DNA from 3 places in the Dactylosporangium sp. NBC_01737 genome. Region 2 is predicted to be linked to each of the others. Evidence: predicted binding sites of a transcription regulator. Region 2 holds the regulator's gene; each other region holds the start of a gene.
The links. Region 2 encodes HrcA, which represses chaperone genes, less so after heat shock. Its sites were predicted from a motif close to GGTTNGCACNCTCNNNNNGAGNGTGCNAACC; they were not measured.

Region 1 (7,608 bases), 700 kb from region 2:
CCTCATCGCCGTGCCGGTCCTCTGGTACAGCTCCCGCTGGTACTTCCGCCGCGCCCCCGCCGGCTACCTCGCCTCCAGCGCCGCCTTCGCCCAGCTCACCGACGGCCTCGCCGAAACCGTCGAGGGCGCCCGCACCGTCGACGTGCTGCGCCTGGGGCAACGGCGCGTGGACCGCACCCAGGAACACCTGCGCGGCGTGTACGCCACCAACCTGTACACGCTGAAGCTGCGCACCGTCTGGTTCCCGCTCACCGAGTTCGGCTACGTCCTGCCCGGCGCCGTCACCCTCGTGGCCGGCGGCTGGTTCGTCATGGAAGGCTGGGCCACGGTCGGCCAGGTCACCGCCGCGGTCCTGTACTTCGTCGCCCTCATCGACCCCCTTGACCGGGTCCTGTCCTGGTTCGACCAGCTGCAGGTCGGCCTTGCCTCGTTCGCCCGCATCGTCGGCATCCAGTCCGTCGCCGTGGCCGCTTCTTCTTCCTCGTTGGGTCCTTCTTCTCCGAGTCCTTCGGATGCCCGGCTGGTGGCACGGGGGGTGCGCTACGCGTACGTCGACGGCCGCGACGTCCTGCACGGCATCGACCTGGAGATCCAGCCCGGCGAACGCCTCGCCGTCGTCGGCCCCTCCGGCGCTGGCAAGTCGACCCTCGGCAGGCTCCTCGCCGGCATCCACACCCCCGGCGCGGGCACCGTCACCGTCGGCGGCGTGCCCCTCACCGACCTGCCGCTGTCCGAGCTGCGCCGGCACGTCGCCCTCGTCACCCAGGAACACCACGTCTTCCTCGGCACCGTCCGCGACAACCTCATCCTTGCCCGGCCGCTGGCCTCGACCGCGGACCTGCGCCACGCCCTCGCCACCGTCGACGCCCTCGACTGGGTCGACGCCCTCCCCGACGGCCTCGACACCACCCTCGGCGAGCCACCCCTGTCCCCGGCGCAGGCACAGCAGCTGGCCCTCGCCCGCCTGGTCCTGGCCGACCCGCACACCCTCGTCCTGGACGAGGCGACGTCCCTCATCGACCCGCGCGCCGCCCGCCACCTCGAACGCTCCCTCGCCGGCGCCCTCCACGGCCGCACGGTGATCGCCATCGCCCACCGCCTCTTCTCCGCCCACGACGCCGACCGGGTCGCCGTCGTCGAGGACGGCCGCATCACCGAACTCGGCAGCCACGACGACCTGGTCGCCGCCAACGGCGCCTACGCCGCCCTGTGGCGCTCCTGGCACGGCACCGACCGCCAACCCACCGCCTGACCCCGCGCAGCTATTACAGTGGGTGACGAGCCGCTCGAAAAATTAGGTGGCCGCGTTAGGGTGGCTTAGGAAGCAGGACGCGCCGTCACCGCCCGGGATCCGCGCTCTCCGGTGATCTGCTGCCGCCGACACCTGACCGCCGCGTCCCTGGCCCGTCGCCCGCCCCCACCGGCCACCGCGCCCCTGCGACACGACCGCGCCAGCCTGGCGCCTCGTTCGGTCGCGTTCGGGAACGGGCGCGCGGACCGACGACGGCGGCGCTGGGCCGACCAAGGCCGCGAAGCAGCGCGAGACCGGGCGGCTCAACAGCGCAAGGTCAGGGCCGCGAAGCAGCGCGAGACCGGGTGTGATCTGCCGTTGGCGTGACGCCGGCCACTGCGGGCGGTGTGGGCATCCGCAGTGGACGGTCGGCCGAATCTCGGAGTCGTGGCGTGTGCGGGTGGGCCGAATCGGGTCGTCGTGCGGGGAGCGCCCCGCGGCCGCCGGGCGCGTGTGCGGGTGGGCCGAATTCCCGGAATCGTCGCGTCGGAGAGTGGGCCGAATCTCAGGGTCGTCCTGCGGGGAGCGCCCCGTGGTTGCGCGCGAGGAGCGCCCCGCGTGCGCGCGGAGCAGGGTCGTGTGCGCAGCAGGTCGCGCGGGACAGGCCGCGTGCGAGCAGGTCGCGCGGAGCAGGTCGTGTGCGGAGCAGGTTGCGCGGGACAGGCCGCGTGCGGAGCAGGTTGCGCCGGGAATGGTTGCGTACGGCGCGGGCCGTGCCGGGATTGGGTCGCTTGTGGTGCGGCCCCCGCGGTTGCGTGCGGTGCGATGCGGTACGGCCCCGCATGCGGGTCGGGTGCGGTGCGGCGCGCGTGCGTTCGCGTCCGGTGCGGTGGGCGCCCGCGTTCGCGTGCCGTGTAGGTCGTGTGCGGTGCGGCTCCGTGTGCGGTGCGGCTCCGTGTGCGGTGCGGCTCCGTGTGCGGTGCGGCTCCGTGTGCGGTGCGGCTCCGTGTGCGGTGCGGCTCCGTGTGCGGTGCGGCCCCGTGTGCGGTGCGGCCCCGTGTGCGGTGCGGCCCCGTGTGCGGTGCGGCTCCGCGTGCGGTGCGGCTCCGCGTGCGGTGCGGCTCCGCGTGCGGTGCGGGTCGCGTGCAGAGCGGACTGCACGGTTGCTTGCGGAACGGGGCGATCAGGCAGCAGAACGACCGGTCAGTGGAACGCGGCGTAGACGAGGCCGAGCAGGATGGCTGCGACCAGGGCGTCGAGGGTCTTTGCGGCGAGGACGGTGTCGCAGCGGTCGGCGAACTCGTCCAAGGAGAGGCGGCCCACCTGGGGTGTGGTGCTGCAGCGCTTCGATGACGCGCTGGCGGTCGTCGTCGGAGGCGCGCATGGTCACCGGGCCGCGATCTCGGCGAGGACGGCGCCGGTGACCTGGACCAGGTCGTCGGGGGCGAGCTCGATCTGCAGGCCGCGCCGGCCGCCTGAGACGTACATCGTGGACAGTCCGGAAGCCGACGCGTCGATCACGATGGGCAGGCGGGAGCGCTGGCCGACCGGGGAGATGCCGCCCGTCACGTAGCCGGTGGCGCGTTCGGCGGCGGCGGGCTCGGCCATCGCGGCCCGTTTGCCGCCGACGGCGGCGGCCAGGGCCTTGAGGTCCAGGGACGTGGATACGGGCACGACACCGACCGTGAGCTGGCCGTCGATGGTGGTGACGAGGGTCTTGAAGAGGCGGGAGGGCTCGACGCCGAGGGCCGCCGCGGCCGCCTCGCCGTAGGAGGCGGCCCGGGGGTCGACCTCATAGGTGTGTGGGGTGAACGCGATCTTCTGCCGCGCCAACAGTGCGGTCGCCGGGGTGCCCTTGCTCGCCACTGGCCCACAATAGCGAGATGCAGATCGGTGCCGTCCAGATGTACCTGGGCTACGGGCACATCTTCCTGGGCGCCACCAGCGGCCGTGACATGTCCGTGTTCGACGGTGACGGGCCGATCACAGCGACCGACCGGCACGTGCGGGTCGCGGCGCGGCCGCAGGTCGGGCTGGTCAGGGTCCGGTTGTGGCAGGGGGCCGGGCCACGGGTCGGCCGGCTGGTGTTCGACGGGGTGCTGGACCTGCCCGACGCGCGGTTCTGTGTGGAGGAGGCGACGGGGCTGTCGCGGTTCGTGACGAAGGTGAGCTCGGTGGAGCCGAGGGTGCTGGTCGCCGTCGACGACCCGGGGCACGCGTCGCGGATCGACGTGGTGCTGGAGCCGGAGTTCGTGCCGCGCAGCGCGCAGGTGTGGACGTCGGGCGAGCCGCCGTTTCCGAAGCTGACGGTCGCGCCGACGGCGCCGCGGCACCGGGCCGACGTGTTCGCCGACGCGCTCAACGGGCACGACTTCCCGCGGCGGCGGCTGGCGGCGGCGTTGACGGTGATGGGAGAGGAGCGGCGGGTCCGGGGTTCGGAGCAGATCGTCGCGTTCTTCATCAACGACATCGTCGAGTGGCTGCGCTGGCTGCACGAGCGCATCACGTGGGACATGTGCCGCGAATCGGGGCGGATGCTGACGGAGCAGCTGGGGCGCCGGCCGCCGGAGGACTTGGCCGACGACGTGCTCATCGACCTGCAGCGCCGCCTGGGCCAGCAGCTCTACTGACCCCGGACGAGGGGGACGGGCCGGAGCAGGAGCACGGCCGGTGCGCCGGCGACCCGGGTCAGCGCGATCACCGCGGCCCGGCTGCCGGACAGGCGCAGCGACCGGCGCAGCTCCTCCACGTCCAGCGCCGAGCCGCGTTTCAGGATCGTCAGCGAGCCGACGTCCAGGGCGCGCAGCGCCGTCCGCAGCCGCTTCAACGCGACCGGCAGCTGGTCGAGGACCTCGTAGCAGCGCCCGAACGGGGTCGGCGCGGGCGCGGCGGTGTACACGTACGCGATGGTGGGATCGGCGAGCGTGCCGTCGACCGTCGCCGCGAACTCGGCGACGAGATGCGACCGGATCACCGCACCGTCCGGGTCATACACGAAATTTCCGACAGGTCCGACGGGGGCCGCCGCCACGCCGCTGCCGGTCAGCGACACCACCTCCGCGCCCTGGAACAGCGTTGCCCGACGCGGAGCGGCCGCCAGGGGGCCGCACCATGCCGCGGCCTCCACCACGTCACCGTCGACGGAGACCCACTCTCCCTCGGCGCCGGGCGGCAGCAGCGCGTGGTCGATCCCAGGAGCGAGTTTCAACACCGTCATCGGTACGCGGGAAGCCAGCCCGACGACAAAGTCCCACGGCGGCGAGTAGGCACGGGGGTCGAACACCCGGCGCCCACCGGAGGTGCGCCGGGCAGGGTCGCAGAACACCGCGTCGAAGCCGTCCAGCGGCAGTGCTGTGGCGTCGCGGGCCTCCACCTGTACACCTGAGGCCAAACCCAACGCGAGCACGTTCGCCGACGCGGTCGCTGCCGTCTCGGGTGAGGCGTCGACCGCGTGCACGCGCAGGCCCGCCCGGGCGAATGCGATGGTGTCCGCGCCGATCCCGCAGCCCAGGTCGGCGACCCGGGTCGCACCGGCGGCCGCGAGCCGGGCCGCCCGCCGCGCCGCGACCGGACCACGGGTGGCCTGCTCGAGACCCGCGCGGGTGAAGTGCATCACGGCCGCGTCGGCGCCGAACTTGGTGACCGCCTTGCGCCGCAGCGCCACCTGGGTGAGCGCGGCGGCGGCGAGGTCCGGCGGGAAGCCGGCCGCCCGCAGCGCCGACGCGGCCGCCAAGGGGTCACCGTCGGGCAGTGCCGCGGCGGCTTCGAGCGCCTGTTCGAGCATGCGTTATGAGATCCCTAGGATGCCGCCGGCCTTGCCGAGACTCTTCTTGACCTTGAAGGTATAGCTGTCGCCGGCGTTCGACGAGCCGTGCACCAGCCAGTAGTCGCCCTTGTCCTCCTTGGGCTGGCTCTCGGTCCAGTTCGGCGGGGCCTTCTTGCCGCCGTAGGAACTGGCGATCGAGTGGCTGGAGTAGGAGGCCATGCGCTGGGTATTGCCGTTGTACCAGGCGTTGATGAAGTTGTTCACGTAACTTCCGGGGTCCGACGGGTACTCGGTCTTCTCGATCACGACGTCGGTGACGGCCTGCGGCTTGCCCAGGTTGTGCTCGTCGATCGTGACCTGGAGCTGGTCACCGTGGTCGTTGCGCAGGATGCAGTCGGAGCCGTCCTTCTTGACGTACTTCCAGTTGCTGTCGGCGCCCTTCTCGATGTACTGGAAGTTGGACACGGCGCCGCTGCCGGCGAGCTGCTTGATCCGGCCGGAGTCGTTCTTGGCCCAGGCGGAGACGACGGCCTGGCAGTAGCCCTTGGCGTCACCCGGGTAGGCGGGGGCGGCGCTCTTGTCCGTGCCGGCGCTCTGACTGCCGCCGCTGCCGCCGGTGGGCGTGGCACCGCCGCCGCTGCCGCCGGGGCCCTCGCCGAACGCGGCGGAGTCCGACGGGCCGGTGCTGGACCCGGCCGCGACCGTGCCACCGTCGTCCTTCTTGCCGCAGGCAGTGAGGGAACCCACGGTCAGGACGGTGACGATCAGCGTGCCGAGCAGCCTCTTCATACCGCCGAGCGTAGATCTCCCACGGTGTCCCCGCCCGTGTGCGTCGCGTAGCCGACGACGGGTGATTTCGTGGCGTGTTTGGCACTCTCCTTGACGGAGTGCTAGCCAGCGACATAACCTCCGATTAGCACTCTCGTGTCGAGGGTGCCAGCCAACCGGCTGGAGCCGGCACCCGCGACGACGGCTTCACCGGGCACTCGATAGCGTAAGATTCAATACCCCAGGAGGGTATGCCCGTGACTACCGCGACGAAGGTTGCGATCAAGCCGCTCGAGGACCGCATTCTGGTCCAGGCCAACGAGGCTGAGACGACCACCGCCTCGGGCATCGTCATCCCGGACACCGCCAAGGAGAAGCCCCAGGAGGGCACCGTCCAGGCAGTGGGCCCCGGTCGTATCGACGACAAGGGCAACCGGGTCCCGATCGACGTCAAGGTCGGCGACACCGTCATCTACTCGAAGTACGGCGGCACCGAGGTCAAGTGGGGCGGCCAGGAGTACCTCGTGCTCTCCGCCCGTGACGTCCTCGCGGTCATCGAGAAGTGACCCAGACCAAGTAGAGCAGTGGCCACCGCCCCGGACCCGTGCGCGCAGCGCTGGCGGCCGGGGCGGTGTCGCTTTGAAGGGACATCACACGCATGGCGAAGATCCTGAGCTTCTCCGACGAGGCGCGCCACCTGCTGGAGCACGGCGTCAACCGCCTGGCCGACACGGTCAAGGTCACGCTCGGCCCGCGGGGACGCAACGTCGTCCTGGACAAGAAGTTCGGTGCCCCGACCATCACCAACGACGGTGTGACGATCGCGAAAGAGATCGAGCTCACCAACCCTTATGAGAACCTCGGCGCCCAGCTGGTCAAAGAGGTCGCCACCAAGACCAACGACGTCGCCGGTGACGGCACCACCACCGCCACGGTGCTGGCCCAGGCGCTGGTCCGTGAGGGTCTGCGCAACGTGACCGCCGGCACCAACCCGGCGGGCATCAAGCGCGGCATCGACCTGGCGACGGCCGCCGTCGTCAAGGCGCTCAAGGACAAGGCGACCCCGGTCGCCAGCCACACCGAGATCGCTCAGGTCGCCACCATCTCCGCGCAGGACGCCACCATCGGCGACCTGATCGCCTCGGCGATGGAGCGGGTCGGCCGCGACGGCGTCATCACGGTCGAGGAGGGCTCCACCCTCACGACCGAGCTCGAAGTCACCGAGGGCATGCAGTTCGACAAGGGCTACATCTCCCCGCACTTCGTGACCGACGCGGAGTCGCAGGAGGCGGTGCTCGAGGACACCTACGTCCTCGTCACCACCCAGAAGATCGCCGCCATCGAGGAGCTGCTGCCGCTGCTGGAGCAGATCGTCAAGGACAACAAGCCACTGCTGATCATCGCCGAGGACGTCGAGGGCCAGGCCCTGTCGACCCTCGTGGTCAACGCCATCCGCAAGACCTTCAAGGTCGTCGCGGTCAAGGCGCCCGGCTTCGGCGACCGGCGCAAGGCCATGCTCCAGGACATCTCGATCCTCACCGGCGCCGAGCTCGTCGCCCCCGAGCTGGGCTACAAGCTCGAGTCGGTCGGCACCGAGGTCCTCGGCAAGGCCCGGCGCATCGTCGTGGGCAAGGAGCTCACCACGATCGTCGACGGCGGCGGCGAGCAGAGCGAGGTCGCAGCGCGGGTCGAGCAGCTCCGCAAGGAGATCGAGGCCTCCGACTCCGACTGGGACAAGGAGAAGCTCAACGAGCGGGTCGCCAAGCTCGCCGGTGGGGTCGCGGTCATCAAGGCCGGCGCCGCCACCGAGGTTGAGATGAAGGAGCGCAAGCACCGCATCGAG
Region 2 (7,608 bases):
GTCGGTGACCTCGGGCAGCCAGGCCCGGCGGGACTGCTTGACCGCCTCGCGGACCGTGGAGCGCCACCGCTCGACCGGCTTGGCGTCCTTCCACCGGGCGATGCTGCGCGCCGCCTGCCACGGCACGATGCGGTCGACGCCGAGCTCGGTCATGAGCTGCACGGCGAGCTCCGCCCGCTCGCCCTTCGCGATCCCCTGCACGACGGTGACCTGGGGATCGTGCGGCGGCACGAACTCCCGGTCGAGGAGGTCGACGTCCAGGGCACCCTTGTGCGCGGCGGAGACCACGGCTCGCAGCAGGCCGCCACGGCCGTCGGACAACAGCAGCGCCTCCCCTGCGGAGAGACGCTGCACGTTGGCCGCGTGGTGCCCCTCAGGGCCGTCCAGCCGCCACCGGTCCCCGGACGGCAGCGCGGGAACCAGGAAGAGCGGCAGGCTCACGCCGCGATACCAGACGCGGAAAGCACACGTGAACGCCCACCGCTACGCCCCGCAACGCTCACGCGTGAGCGTCCACCGCAACGCTCCGGAACACTCACGCGTGTCCATTGAAGGCATCACGCACCCGGGAGAAGAAGCCGCCCTGCTTGGACAGCTCGGCGACCTCCTCGCCGCGGGTGCGGGCGAAGTCGCGCAGCAGCTTCTCCTGCTCCGGCTCCAGGCGCGTCGGGGTCCGCACGTCGAGGTGGACGTGCAGGTCGCCGCGGCCGGCGCCGCGCAGGTGCGGGACGCCCTTGCCGCGGATGCGCAGCGTCTGGTTGGGCTGGGTGCCGGCCTTGACGTCGACCGTCTCCTCGCCGTCGAGGGTCTTGATCGTCAGCCGGGTGCCGAGCGCCGCCGCCGTCATCGGGACCGTGACCCGGCAGTGCAGGTCGTCGTCCTTGCGCGAATACACGTCGTGCGGGCGCTCGTGGATCTCGACATACAGGTCGCCGGGCGGGCCGCCGCCGGGGCCGACCTCGCCCTGCTGGGCGAGGCGGATGCGCATGCCGTCCTCGACCCCGGAGGGGATCTTCACGGTCAGCGTGCGGCGGGTGCGGACCCGGCCGTCGCCGCCGCAGGTCGCGCACGGGTGCGGGATGACGGTGCCGAAGCCCTGGCAGGCCGAGCACGGCCGGGCCGAGACGACCTGGCCGAGGAACGTGCGCTGCACCGACTGGACCTCGCCACGGCCGCCGCAGATCTCGCAGGTGGTCGGGTGGGTGTTGGGCGCGGTGCCGGCGCCGGCGCAGGTCGTGCAGACGACCGCGGTGTCGACCGTGATCGGTGCCTCGACGCCGAACGCGGTCTCGTGCAGGTCCAGGTCGAGCCGCAGGATCGCGTCGGCGCCCGGCCGGATCCGCGGGCGTGGCCCGCGGCTGGCGGTCGTGCCGAAGAACGCGTCCATGATGTCCTGGAAGCCGACGAACGCGCCGCCCTGCGGGCCGCCACCGCCGCCACCGGGCGCCAGCGGGTCGCCGCCGAGGTCGACCATCTCCCGCTTGCGCGGGTCGGACAGCACCTCGTAGGCCGCGTTGATCTCCTTGAACTTCTCCTGTGCCACGGGGTCCGGGTTGACGTCCGGGTGGAACTCGCGCGCCAACCGCCGGTAGGCGCGCTTGATCTCATCGGCCGTGGAGTCCCGCTTGACACCGAGAATCCCGTAGTAGTCCTTCGCCACTGAGTCCTATGCCCCTGACTCGTCCATGAGGTTCAACTTTGTCCCAGCAGATCGCCGACGTAGCGTGCCACGGCGCGCACCGTGGCGATGTTGCCGGGGTAGTCCATCCGGGTCGGCCCCAGCACACCCATGCCGCCCACGACGATGGAGCCCGGCCCGTAGCCGGTCGCCACGATCGAGGCGCTGCGCAGGTCTTCGATCTCGTTCTCGTCGCCGATGCGGACGCGGGTCATGCTCGGCTCGACCTCACCGAAGAGCTTGAGGAGGATGACCTCCTCCTCGAGCGCCTCGAGGATCGGGCGCAGCGAGCCCTGGAAGTCCAGCAGGCCGCCGCGGGCGAGGTTGGCGGTGCCGGCGAGGGCGATGCGCTCCTCGGTGCGCTCCACCAGGGTCTCCAGCAGCACGGTCGACAGGGCGGTCATCGGCGGGCGCAGGCCCGGCGCGGTCTCCTCGAGGAGCGCCTCGACCAGGGGCGGGGTGTCGACGAGGCGCTTGCCGACCAGTTTCTCGTTGATCCTGCGGCGCAGCTCGGTGACGTCGTCGGCGGGGATCGGGCCGGGCAGGTCGACGAGGCGCTGCTCGACCCGGCCGGTCTCGGCGATCATGACCACCATCAGCCGGGTGGTGGAGATCGGCACCAGCTCGAAGTGCCGGACGCTGGCGCGCGACAGGCTCGGATACTGCACGACCGCGACCTGCCGGGTGAGCTGCGCGAGCAGCCGCACGGTGCGGTGCACGACGTCGTCGAGGTCGACCGCGCCGATCAGGAACCGCTCGATGGCCCGCCGCTCGGCGGGGCTCAGCGGCTTGACGCGGGACAGCTTGTCGACGAACAGCCGGTAACCGGCGTCGGTGGGCACGCGGCCGGCGCTGGTGTGCGGCTGCCGGATGTAGCCCTCCTCCTCGAGGACGGCCATGTCGTTGCGGACGGTCGCCGGGGAGACCCGCAGGTTGTGCCGCTCCACGAGGGCCTTGCTGCCGACCGGCTCCTGGGTGGCGACATAGTCCTCGACGATGGCGCGCAGCACCTCGAGTTTGCGCTCGTCGAGAGCCATGCGCACCTCCTCAGGAAACTGGCACTCCCACTTTGCGAGTGCCAGTCTACGTCGCCCCCGCCGCCCACGGAATGATCGTCATGTGTGCGAACCGCCGCTATTGGGATGGTCTGCGCCAAGTTTGTCCCAAAGAAGTCATGCCGCGTCGCTGGCCATACTTGATCGGTACCCCTACCGTGGCCCCCATGAGTGAACCACCTCGCCCCGGGGAATACGGCGTACCGCAGGACCCCAACAACCCCTATTCGATGCCGGGCGGGGCACAGTATCCGCCGCCGGGCCCCGACTACGGTCAGCAGCCGCCGGTCTCCGGTGGCGGCTACCCGCCGCCCACCAGTGGCGCCGGCTACCAGGACCCGAACGCCTACCAGCAGCCGGGTGGCTACCAGCAGCCCGGTGGCTACCAGCAGCCGGGCCAGTACGGCTACCAGCAGCCTGGCCAGTACGGTGGCGCCGGTCCGGTCGGCTACGCCAACAGCGACGAGAAGACCTGGGCCCTGATCGCCCACTTCGGTGGCATCTTCATCGGCTTCATCGCCCCGCTCATCGCACTGCTCGCCAAGGGCAACGAGTCGCCCACGGTCAAGGCGCACGCCAACGAGGCGCTCAACTTCCACATCACGTGGGGCATCATCCTGTTCGTGGGTGCCCTGCTCTCCGTGTGCACGTTCGGCCTCACGCTGATCGTGCCGTGGATCATCATCATCGTGTTCGCGATCATCGCCGGCATGAAGGCCAACGGCGGCGAGCTGTACCGCTACCCGATGACGTACCGCTTCATCAAGTAATCACGTCAAAGACGCACGCGTTGACACTCAAGGGGCGGCCCCGGCCGCCCCTTTCCGCGTGCCGGAGGGGTCAGGTCAAGGCCCTGGCGACCCCGTCGGCGAGCAGGCGGCCGCGCAGGGTCAGCACCGCCCGGCCGGCCTCGAACGCGGCCGGGTCCAGCTGCCCGTCGGCGAGGCACTCCCGCGCCCCGGCCAGCCCGGCGGCGTCCAGCACCCCCAGCGGCAGCCCGTCGGCGAGGCGGATGCGCAGCAGGACGTCCTCCATGTGCCGCTCGTCCGGCGTCAGCACCTCGCGGGCCTGCCCCGGCGACGCCGAGTCCGCCAGCCGCGCCGCGTACGTGTGCGGGTGCTTCACGTTCCACCACCGCACGCCCCGCACGTGGCTGTGCGCGCCCGGCCCGAGCCCCCACCAGTCGCCGCCGCGCCAGTAGAGCTCGTTGTGCCGGCAGGGCGAGTCGCGGGACCAGTTCGACACCTCGTACCAGGACATCCCCGCCTCGGTGAGGGCCTGTTCGGCGGCCAGATAGCGGTCGGCGGCGACGTCGTCGTCGGGGAACGGCAGTTCCCCACGGCGCATGCGTGCCGCCAGCCGCGTGCCGTCCTCGACGATGAGCGCGTAGGCGCTGACATGGTCGACCCCGGAATCGATCACCGTGCGCAGCGACGCGGCGAAGTCGGAGGGCCGTTCGCCGGGCGTACCGTAGATCAGATCCAGATTCACGCGCTCGAATCCGGCGGCGTGCGCCTCGGCGACCGCGGCCGCGGGCCGTCCCGGCGTGTGCCGGCGGTCGAGCACCGCCAGGACCCCGGGCGCCACCGACTGCATGCCGAGCGAGATCCGGTTGAACCCGGCCGCGCGCAGCTGCCGCAGGCCGGCCGCGTCGACCGACTCCGGGTTGGCCTCCGTGGTCACCTCGGCGTCGCCGGCCAGGCCCCAGGTGCGGTCGATGCCGTCGAGGATCCGGCCCAGCTCCGACGGCGGCAGCAGCGTCGGTGTGCCGCCGCCGAAGAAGACCGTGTCGACCCGGGGCGGCGCGACCACCTTCGCGGCGAGGGCCAGCTCGTCCAGGACCTGCTCGGCGTAGCCGGCGCTGAGCACGCCCTCGTCGGCGGTGTAGGTGTTGAAATCGCAGTAGCCGCAGCGCGTGGCGCAGAACGGGACGTGGACGTAGACCCCGAACCCGGCCTCCCCCGCCGCGTCGGCGACCCCGTCGGGCAGCGCGCCGTCGCGCGGGATCGGCTCGCCTTCTGGCAGTGTTCCGGGCATTTCACTAGTGTGCCCGCATGCCACTCGTACGGTCACAGACGGCGCACGGCGTGGCGACGGTCACGCTCGACAGCCCGTCGAACCGCAACGCGCTGTCGACGGCCCTGATCGAGGAGCTCCTGGCCGCGCTCGCGGCCGCCGCGCAGGACGACGCGGTGCGGGTCGTGGTCCTCACCCACACCGGCCCGGTCTTCTGCTCCGGGGCGGATCTCAAGGAGACCGCCGCCGCGTTCGGGTCGGGCAGGCCGCCGATCAACCGCCTCGGCGAGGTGCTCACCGCGATCTGGGAGGGCCCGAAGCCGGTCGTCGCGCGGCTGACCGGGCCGGCCCGGGCCGGCGGCCTGGGTCTCATCGCCGCCGCGGACCTCGCGGTGTGCTCCCTGGAGGCGACGTTCGCGTTCTCCGAGGTGCGCATCGGCGTGATCCCGGCAGTGATCTCCGCCACTGTGCTGCCGCGGCTGTCCCCGCGCGCCGCGACCGAGCTGTTCCTGACCGGCGCGACGTTCGACGGTGCCCGGGCGCGGGAGATCGGACTGGTCACGGCGGCGGTGCCGGCCGAGGAGGTCGACGCGGCCGTCGCGTCCTTCGTCGCGGCGTTGGTACGGGGAGCGCCGGGTGCCCTGCGCGGCACCAAGGAGCTGTTGCGCCGACGGAAAGCCGACACGTTCCGTGACGAGGTTGCGGCCATGACCGAGCTGTCCGTGTCGTATTTCGGTTCGGCGGAGGGAATCGAGGGAATCACGGCATTCAGGGACAAAAGAGACCCAAACTGGATCCCTGACGGCGTCGTCTGAACGGTCCTACTCGCCTCGACCTCGTGTGTACCGCGGGGAGGCAGTGGCACACGGGACGTACGCTGGTCAAGTTCTCGGGTTGGGAGGTGACGATGCGTACACGACACGTGCTGATGGTGCTGACGACTCTCGTCGTCGTAGCGGCCGTCGGCGTCTACGTGCTCGTGCAGCGGATCGGCGACCACCTGCCGCAGCTGCTGCCGCCAGGCCGCGCCTGCGTCGTCAACGCCGGCAACGCGTCGGTCAGTGCCGCCGCGACCTCCTCGGGCGCCGACAGCGCCGTGGCGCTCGACGCCGAGCAGGTCGCCAACGCCGCCACCATCACCGCCGTCGGGCTGCGCCGCGGCGTGCCGCAGCGGGCCCTGGTCGTCGCCCTCGCCACCGCCTGGCAGGAGTCGAAGCTGGAGAACCTCAGCGGCGGCGACCGCGACTCGATCGGCCTGTTCCAGCAGCGGCCCAGCCAGGGCTGGGGCAAGCCCGAGCAGATCGCCGACCCGCGCTTCGCGGCGAACGCCTTCTACACCGCCCTGCTGAAGGTCAAGGGCTGGGAGAAGATGCGCGTCACCGACGCCGCGCAGGAGGTCCAGCGCAGCGCCCACCCCGAGGCGTACGAGAAGTGGGTCGACGAGTCGGAGATCATGGCCCGCGCGCTGAGCGGCGACGCCACCAGCGCGGTCGCCTGCACCGTCACCGAGGCCGCCAGCCACGGCACCGAGGCCGCGAAGACCCTCACCGCCGGCGTCAAGCTCGACTGGGGCAACGTCAGCACCGCCGACGTCACCGACATGGTCGGCGTCGCGCTCAAGGTCCGCGAGCAGAAGACCGGCTGGCAGTACGCGCACTGGCTGGTCGCGCACGCCCAGGACCACGGCGTCAAGCGGGTCGTCTTCAACGACATGGAGTGGACCGCGAAGAGCGGCGGCTGGACCCGGGTCACGCAGCGTGGCGGCACCGCCGCCGGGCAGGTCGTCGCCGAGGTCTACTGACAGACCTCGACGTTGCGGACGAGCCGCAGGTTGTCGGCCGTTCGGATGACTTTCGCGCACTGTCCGCACCCCAACTCCGGAATCGGTCCCATGTGCACCTCGCGTTACCATCGGTCGTTCCCTGGTCGACGAAAGTAAGGGGAGGACATGACGTCCGCTGCACCCGACTACGGCGGTCTGACCGGCTATGAGCCGATCAGCGAGGCCGACCGCAAGGAATTCCTGGATCAGGGCTTCCTGCTGGTCCGCAACGTTCTGAAGGAAGACCACCGAGCGCAGCTCGAAGCGGCGATGGACCGGGTCTACGCCGAAGAGCAGGCGGCCGGCTCCAGCAGCATGAAGAAGGACGGCACGCTGCACCTGCTGGGCTTCCTCACGCGCGACGAACTGTTCGGGCACCTGCTGACCCAGCCGACCCTCTTCCCGTACATGTGGGGCCTGGCCGGCTGGAACATCTACACGCACCACAACCACCTCGACGTCACCCCGCCCGCGGCGGCGACGGAGGCCCCCTCGTGGGGCTGGCACCAGGACGGGTACCGCCAGAACTCCGACCCGGAGACCATGGACCCGAACCTGCCCCGCCCCATGTTCTCGCTGAAGATCGGCTACGTCATCTCCGACCTCTCGGAGACGGGCCGCGGCGCCACCAAGGTCATCCCGGGCAGCCACCTCTGGAACTCGCTGCCCCGCCCCGCGGACACCACGATCGAGAACCCCGACCCCGAGGGCACCGTGGAGATCACGGCCAACCCGGGCGACTGCTTCATCTTCGACCGGCGCCTCTGGCACTCGCGCTCGCCGAACTACTCCGACATCACCCGCAAGATGCTCTTCGTCGGGTACACCTACCGGTGGATCCGCAACCTCGACGACATGCCGATCGACTACGACGGCGAGTGGTGGGCCAACCGCACCCCCGTCCAGCGCCAGCTGCTGGGCGAGGCGACGCACACGGCCAACTACTGGGGCATCAACTGGAACGGGTACATCGACGAGGAGATCCCGCTGCGCAAGGAGCTCAAGACGCGCGGCCTGCTCGACCGCTCCGTCCCCTG
Region 3 (7,608 bases), 1.2 Mb from region 2:
TGCCTCGGCCTCCTCCAGGTACTGCGTGGTCAGCAGCACCGTGGAGCCGTCGCGGACCAACGAGCGGACGACCTGCCACATGTCCTCGCGCTTGGACGGGTCCAGGCCGGTCGTCGGCTCGTCCAGGAAGATCACGTCGGGGCGGCCGACGAGGCTCGCGGCCAGGTCGAGCCGGCGGCGCATGCCACCGGAGTAGGTCTTCGCCGGCCGGTCCGCGGCCTCGGCCAGGTCGAACCACTCCAGCAGCTCCGCGGCCCGCTCCTTCGCCGCGCGCTTGCGCAGGTCGAGCAGGGTGCCGAAGAGCACCAGGTTCTGCCGGCCGGTCAGGTCCTCGTCGACGGAGGCGTACTGGCCGGTCAGCCCGATCCGGGAGCGGACCCGCTGGGCGTCGCGGGTCACGTCGAACCCGGCGATGCGGGCGTGCCCGGCGTCCGGGCGCAGCAGCGTGGACAGGATGCGCACGGCGGTGGTCTTGCCGGCGCCGTTCGGGCCGAGCACGCCGTGCACGGTCCCCTTGGGGACGACGAGATCGACGCCCTGCAGCGCCCTCGTCTCCCCGAATCGTTTGACGAGGCCCTCGGCCTCGACCATCAGATCTGTCATGGTGACCACCGTGCACGGGGTCGCTGACACGCGACCGACACGGCACCGACACGGCCGCGTCGTTACGCTTGGGCCCCATGTACGTGCCGAAGCACTTCACCGCGCCCTCGGACGAGGCCGTCCATGAACTGCTGTCCCGCGCGGCGGCCTGTGACCTGGTCACCTGGGACGGCGCCGGCATGGTCGCGACCACGCTGCCGCTGCTGTTCGACCCCGCGGCCGGCACGCTGATCGGGCACGTCGCCCGCAACAACACGCAGTGGCGGCACACCGGCAGCGAGGCGCTGACGATCGTGCGCGGGCCCGACGCGTACGTGTCGCCGTCGGCGTACGCGACGAAACGCGAGCACGGCCGGGTCGTGCCGACCTGGAACTACATCACCGCCCACGTGTACGGCACGCTCGTCGCCCACGACGACCCGGCGTGGACGGAGGACCTGGTGCGGCGCCTGACCGAGCGCCACGAGGCCGGCCGGCCGTCGCCCTGGTCGGTCGACGACGCGCCGCGCGCCTTCATCGAGGGGCAGCTGCGCGCGATCGTCGGCATCGAGATCGCGATCACCCGGATCGAGGCGAAGTGGAAGCTGAGCCAGAACCGCAGCACCGAGGACGTCGCCGGGGTCCGCGACGACCTGCGGGCCGCGCATCGCGGCAGTGAGACCGAACGGCAGGTGGCCGCGGCGATGGAGATCTCCTGACCCCCATCGCCGCTTCGTGCGGTCTTTTCCCGCGGGTCAGTCCTCGGCGGGCTTGTCCGCCACCAGCACCTCGGTGGTGAGGAAGAGCGCCGCGATGGAGGCGGCGTTCTGCAGGGCGGAGCGGGTGACCTTGGCCGGGTCGATGATGCCTTCGGCGAGGAGGTTCACGTAGTCGCCGGTGGCGGCGTTGAGGCCCCACCCGGCTTCCAGGTTGCGGACCTTCTCCACCACGACGCCGCCCTCGAGGCCGGCGTTGACCGCGATCTGGCGCAGCGGGGCGTCCAGGGCGACCTTGACGATGTTGGCGCCGGTGGCCTCGTCACCGACCAGGTCCAGCTTGTCGAACGCCGACTTGCCGGCCTGCACGAGCGCGACACCACCGCCGGGCACGATGCCCTCCTCGACGGCCGCCTTCGCGTTGCGCACGGCGTCCTCGATGCGGTGCTTGCGCTCCTTGAGCTCGACCTCGGTGGCCGCACCGACCTTGATCACCGCAACGCCACCGGCGAGCTTCGCCAGCCGCTCCTGCAGCTTCTCCCGGTCGTAGTCCGAGTCCGACTTCTCGATCTCGGCCCGGATCTGCGCCACCCGCCCGTTGATCGCGTCCAGCTCGCCCGTGCCCTCGACCAGGGTCGTCTCGTCCTTGGTGACGACCAGCTTCCGGGCGTGCCCGAGCAGGTCGAGCGTGGCGTTCTCCAACTTCAGGCCCACGGTCTCGGAGATCACCTGGGCGCCGGTCAGGATCGCGAGGTCGGTCAGCATCGCCTTGCGACGGTCGCCGAACCCGGGCGCCTTCACCGCGACGGACTTGAACGTGCCGCGGATCTTGTTCACGATCAGCGTGGCCAGGGCCTCACCGTCGACGTCCTCGGCGATGATCGCCAGAGGCTTGCCGGACTGCATGACCTTCTCCAGGATCGGCAGGAGGTCCTTCACGGTGGAGATCTTCGACTCGACGATGAGGATGTAGGGGTCGTCGAGGACCGTCTCCATCCGCTCGGTGTCGGTGACGAAGTACGGCGAGATGTAGCCCTTGTCGAAGCGCATGCCCTCGGTGAGCTCCAGCTCCAGCCCGAAGGTGTTGCTCTCCTCGACCGTGATGACGCCTTCCTTGCCGACCTTGTCCATCGCCTCGGCGATGATCTCGCCGACCGTGGAGTCACCGGCGGAGATCGACGCGGCCGCCGCGATCTGCTCCTTGGTCTCCACGTCCTTGGCGAGCTTCGACAGCTCCTCGATGACGGAGGCCACCGCCGCCTCGATGCCACGCTTCAGCGCGAGCGGGTTCGCGCCCGCGGCGACGTTGCGCAGGCCCTCGCGGACCAGCGCCTGGGCGAGGACGGTCGCGGTCGTCGTGCCGTCACCGGCGACGTCGTCCGTCTTCTTCGCGACCTCCTTGACCAGCTCGGCGCCGAGCTTCTCATAGGGGTCCTCGAGCTCGATCTCCTTGGCGATGCTCACACCGTCGTTGGTGATGGTGGGCGCGCCCCATTTGGTGTCCAGGACGACGTTGCGGCCCCTCGGGCCGAGCGTCACCTTCACGGTGTCGGCGAGGGTGTTCATACCTCGCTCAAGGCCGCGGCGCGCCTCTTCGCCGAATGCGATCAACTTGGCCATCTGCGTCGTCCTCTGGATCGGTGTGCGTCAGCTCGGACCGACCCTGCGATGACCGTGGCGGACGGTCACAACTGAATGCGGTTGGCACTCGCATAGGGCGAGTGCTAACACCGGTGTAGCACCCGCCCCTGCGAAACACAAGCTCCGGGCGGCGTTCGCGGCCTCGGTACAGGCGTAGGGTGAGCGTGTCGCTTCAGCCCTTGGCGATCGGTCCACCGCCGGTCCTGCCGGTCGTGGCCCGCCCTGATCGACGCCAGCTTGATGGAAGCGGACCGCCGTGCTCACACCCGCCCAGCGCGCCATTGTCGTCCCGCCCGGCCCGCCGTCCTCGCCACGGCTGGAGTTGGCCGAGTCGCGCACCGACCGGTCCGTCCTCGACGGTGCCTGGTGGCCCCGGTCCACGGATCCGGTCGCCGAGCTGCCGGGGCTCGTCGTCGCGCTCGCCGCCCGCTACGGGCCGGTGCACCGGCTGATGCTCAACGCCGACGCGTGGGACACCCGGGTCCGGCGGCTGGCGGTCGACGGCGGGGTCGTGCGGATCGGCTGGTTCAGCACCGTGGACCCGTCGGTCGTGGTCGCCACCACCGACCGCGGCACCCAGATCGACCTGCTCGTCGTGCCACCGGCGACCGGCGAGGACGACGCGAAGGCGATGATGGCCGCGGCCGCCGCGCCCACCAACCGCCTGCGCGCACCGGCCATCCTGCACCCGGCGTAGACACCGCCGCGCCGTTGCCGATGCTCGCGCCTCTGCTTGGTGCGCTGGTCGGTCAGCAGTCCATCGGTGATCGCGGGCCGGCCCAGGTCACGGTGCTCTTCGCCGGGGCCCTGACCCGTGGCTTCGCCGCGCCGCCCGACGGGACGTACAGCGCGGGCGTCACCCCGGCGACGCTGTGGCGCTCCCGCACCTGCCGCGCCATGACCCGGGTGAGCGACGCCGGCAGCCCGAGCTCCTCCAGCTGCACCCGATCGACCCGCACGCCCCACCCGTCGTCGACCGCGGCGACCACCGCGCCGGTGAGCGCCGCGTTGAGGTCGGCACGGTTGGCCAGCAGATCACCGAGGTCCACCCGGCTGATCGCGGCCCGGATCGCGGCGCGGGCGGTCGCCGGCACCGCCCGCTGGTAGTCCTCCACGCCGAACAGCGCCGCGGCCGGGTCGACGACGTGGAACGTCACCAGCGCGTGCAGCCCGACGGCGACCTTGTCCCGGGTGATCACGTCCTGGGCGGCGACATCGGCCACGACCGTCCACAGGCTGACCCGGTGCAGCCGGTCGACGCCCGGCAACACGAACGTCGGGCCGGGGGCCCGTGTCCGCACCCGCGGCCGGCCGAGACGCACGACCACACCGCGCTCGTGCGGCCGGATCACCCGCACCGCCGCGCGCGCCGCCAGAGCGAGACAGCCGATGGCTGCCGCGCACCCGATGATCGCCGGTGCATCCATGGCGCACTTCCTGTCGACGTGCAAGCGGCAAGTGGCGGCGGAGGGGTGGCCTTGATGGTACGCCCGTGCGATGACATGGGCCGACGCCGTGCGGGTGCGGTCCGGCCGGGGTAGCGTTGAGGAGGCCTCCCCAGACCCTGGTGGCGCTGAGATCACCTTTCACGCATCCCACGGTCGGGGACTTCTTCATGAGCACGTATGCGCAGCCCTTACCGGGCGATGTCGGCAGTCAGTACGCCCAACTCTCCCGCCGCGTGAAACAGGCCGGCCTCCTCGAGCGCCGCGGTGGCTACTACGCGACCCGGATCGCGTCCGTCGGCGTCCTGCTGGTGGCCACCTGGACGGCGTTCGTGCTCATCGGCCAGTCCTGGTGGCAGCTGCTCACCGCGGTGCTGCTCGCGGCGCTGTTCACGCAGGTGGGCTTCATCGGCCACGACGCCGGTCACCGCCAGATCTTCCGGTCGCGCCGCGCCAACGATCTGCTCGGCCTGTTCCACGCCAACCTCGCCATCGGGCTGAGCTACGGCTGGTGGATCGACAAGCACAACCGGCACCACGCCAACCCCAACACCGAGGGCGCCGATCCGGACATCGTCGTGGCGCCCCTGGCGTTCACCACCGGCCAGGCCGGTCGGCTGCGCGGGGTACGGGCGGCGTTCGTCCGCGTGCAGGGCTACCTCTTCCTGCCACTGCTGACCCTCGAGGCGATGAGCCTGCACCTCAGCAGCGTCCAGGCGATGTTCCGGGCGAAGCTGCGCCGGCGGCCGACCGAGATCGCGCTGCTGGGCACCCACGCCGTGCTCTACCTGACCGCGGTCTTCGTCGTGCTCAGCCCGCTGCAGGGCCTGGTCTTCATCGCCGTGCACCAGGGGCTGTTCGGCGTGTACCTGGGCAGCGCCTTCGCCCCGAACCACAAGGGCATGCCGATCCTCGACGCCGACAACCAGCTGGACTACCTGCGCCGGCAGGTGCTCACGTCCCGCAACGTGCGGGGCGGCTGGCTCGTCGACACCGCGCTCGGCGGCCTCAACTATCAGATCGAGCACCACCTCTTCCCCAGCATGCCGCGCGCCAACCTGCGCCGCGCCCAGATCCTCGTGCGCCGCTTCTGCGCCGACAACGGCGTCGACTACTGCGAGACCAGCCTGTGGCGGTCGTGGCGCGAGGTCCTGCGGCACCTGGACAGCGTGGGCACCGTGGTACCCGAGGGAGGACTGGCGCCGGGCCGGTGATGCGGCACCGGTGCGGATTGCAGTAGCGTCGGCCGTAGCGATGCCGGTCCCGGCGTCCGGCTGCCCAGGTGCCCGGCAGCGTCCTTCAGCTGTGCGGGCCCAGTGCTGGTTGCGGCGGCGTGCCGGAGGCGGGTGTCATGGTTGATCTGGAGCGGGCCTGCATCGACGCCGTGCGGGCACTGTCCGCCTCAGGCGTCGGGGTGAGCGTGATGGCCGACGACGGGGTCCACGGCATGGCAGCCGCGTCCGACGCGCACACCGCAATGGTCGAGGACCTCCAGTTCACCTACGGGGAAGGTCCGTGCATCGACGCGTTCGCCAGCGGCCTCCCGGTGCTGGTGTCCGATCTCACCGACGGCGCCGCCCGGCAGTGGCCGGTCTACGCCCCCGCCGTGCGGGCCGAGGGGATCAGCGCCGTGTTCGCCTTCCCGCTGCAGATCGGCGCGGCCCGGCTGGGCGTGGTCGACGTGCTCCGGACCAGCCCCGGCCCCTTGTCCCGGGCCGACCTCGGTCGTGCCCTCACCGTCGCCGACCAGATGGTGACGTTGCTGTTGGACGGCCAGGAGCGCGGTGACGGCGCGGGCGTCGGGCACCGGGCCGAGCTCTTCCAGGCGCAGGGGATGGTCAGCGTCCAGCTGTGCGTCGCGCTCGCCGAGGCCATGGTCCGGATCCGCGCACACGCCTACGCCGAGAACCGTCCGTTGAGCGAGGTGGCCGCTGACATCGTGGCCCGGCGGCTGCGCTTCGACATCGGGCGCCCATGACCGACCACACGACATCCGCAGGGAAGGCCGGGAAGCTGTCATGACCACCGTATCCGAGCAACGGCTGGCGGAGATCTTCGTCGAGGTCGCCGACACCCTCGTCGCCGAGTTCGACCTGATCGAGTTCCTGCAGATGCTCGCCGACCGGGCGGCCAGCCTCGTCGACGACACCACGGTGGGCCTGCTCCTCGCCGACCAGCGGGGCGGGCTGCAGTTCATGGCAGCCTCCGACGAGTCGGCCAAGCTGCTCGAGGTGTTCCAGCTGCAGTGGAGCGACGGACCCTGCCTGGACGCGTTCCGCACCGCCTCCGCCGTCGTCAACGCCGACCTGCGCGCCGCGGGTGACCGCTGGCCCCGCTTCGCCGCCTACGCGAGCGCCGCCGGGTTCTGCTCCGTGCACGCGTTTCCGCTCCGCCTGCGGGAGGACGTCATCGGCGCGATGGGCCTCTTCGGTACCCAGAACGCCGTGTTCGACGACGCCGACGTGCAGATCATCCAGGCGATGGCCGACGTGGCCGCCATCGGCCTGCTGCAGGAACGCGCGATCCGCCGTGGCGAGCTGCTCACCGAGCAGCTGCAGGGCGCGCTGAACAGCCGCATCGTCATCGAGCAGGCCAAGGGCGCCGTCGCCCAGGCATTCCACATCTCCGTGGACGAGGCCTTCGAGCTGCTGCGCGCCAACGCCCGGCGCACCAACCGCCGCCTCGGCGAGGTCGCGCGCGTCGCGGTCACCGACATGCGTGGCCTGGGCGACCTGACCGCCTAGCTTGCCGGCTTTCCGCTCAGGCCGGCTCTTCTTCTCGGGTCAGGTCGGCCACGTCGAGCTTGAGCAGGTTGAGCAGGCCCGAGTTCTTGGCGGTGTCGATCTCGTCCGGCATCGTCCGGTCGACCCAGTCCGCCCGGTCGTTCTGCCCGCGACTGCGCAGGATGGCAAGGATCTTGGATTTCGCGACGGTCATGGTTACTCCCGAAATGGTGACTGCTGGACGGTGGTCATCAGTCAGCCGGGGATCACCGTCTACGGTGCGGCCAAAGGAGAACGTCGCCCGGTTCCGGGCGCCTGTGTCGATTCTACGCCCGCCCCGCCGTGACGCCCGCGGCCCGGCGACGTGTGGCGTCGCCGGGCCGCGGTATCGGGTGCCGCGGTGCTCGCATTGATCAGGTGACGGTCAGCTTCAACGACTTGAAGTTGTCCCGGCCGTCAACGTCGCCGTAGCAGTCCGTGTCGTCGTGCTCTCTGTCCGTG

Region 1: the regulator HrcA is predicted to act here: its motif matches at 5,909-5,939, upstream of groES (co-chaperone GroES).
Region 3: the regulator HrcA is predicted to act here: its motif matches at 2,998-3,028, upstream of groL (chaperonin GroEL).

The regions. Positions count from the first base shown of each region.
Region 1 covers NZ_CP109153.1:3,030,449-3,038,056, forward strand. Annotated here, with positions in the region: gene OHA72_RS13550 (ABC transporter ATP-binding protein) at 1-1,252, shown strand, start outside; gene OHA72_RS13555 (DUF1707 domain-containing protein) at 2,435-2,554, opposite strand; gene ybaK (Cys-tRNA(Pro) deacylase) at 2,618-3,097, opposite strand; gene OHA72_RS13565 (hypothetical protein) at 3,115-3,861, shown strand; gene OHA72_RS13570 (class I SAM-dependent methyltransferase) at 3,855-5,015, opposite strand; gene OHA72_RS13575 (hypothetical protein) at 5,019-5,786, opposite strand; gene groES (co-chaperone GroES) at 6,017-6,331, shown strand; gene groL (chaperonin GroEL) at 6,424-7,608, shown strand, end outside.
Region 2 covers NZ_CP109153.1:3,730,547-3,738,154, reverse strand. Annotated here, with positions in the region: gene OHA72_RS16845 (16S rRNA (uracil(1498)-N(3))-methyltransferase) at 1-441, opposite strand, end outside; gene dnaJ (molecular chaperone DnaJ) at 536-1,660, opposite strand; gene hrcA (heat-inducible transcriptional repressor HrcA) at 1,693-2,715, opposite strand; gene OHA72_RS16830 (DUF4870 domain-containing protein) at 2,901-3,503, shown strand; gene hemW (radical SAM family heme chaperone HemW) at 3,574-4,770, opposite strand; gene OHA72_RS16820 (enoyl-CoA hydratase-related protein) at 4,788-5,564, shown strand; gene OHA72_RS16815 (VldE C-terminal domain-containing protein) at 5,657-6,550, shown strand; gene OHA72_RS16810 (phytanoyl-CoA dioxygenase family protein) at 6,698-7,608, shown strand, end outside.
Region 3 covers NZ_CP109153.1:2,564,326-2,571,933, forward strand. Annotated here, with positions in the region: gene OHA72_RS11160 (ATP-binding cassette domain-containing protein) at 1-603, opposite strand, end outside; gene OHA72_RS11165 (FMN-binding negative transcriptional regulator) at 681-1,301, shown strand; gene groL (chaperonin GroEL) at 1,338-2,918, opposite strand; gene OHA72_RS11175 (DUF5994 family protein) at 3,196-3,636, shown strand; gene OHA72_RS11180 (SPFH domain-containing protein) at 3,689-4,366, opposite strand; gene OHA72_RS11185 (fatty acid desaturase family protein) at 4,555-5,598, shown strand; gene OHA72_RS11190 (GAF and ANTAR domain-containing protein) at 5,736-6,362, shown strand; gene OHA72_RS11195 (GAF and ANTAR domain-containing protein) at 6,403-7,128, shown strand; gene OHA72_RS11200 (hypothetical protein) at 7,145-7,321, opposite strand; gene OHA72_RS11205 (hypothetical protein) at 7,521-7,608, opposite strand, start outside.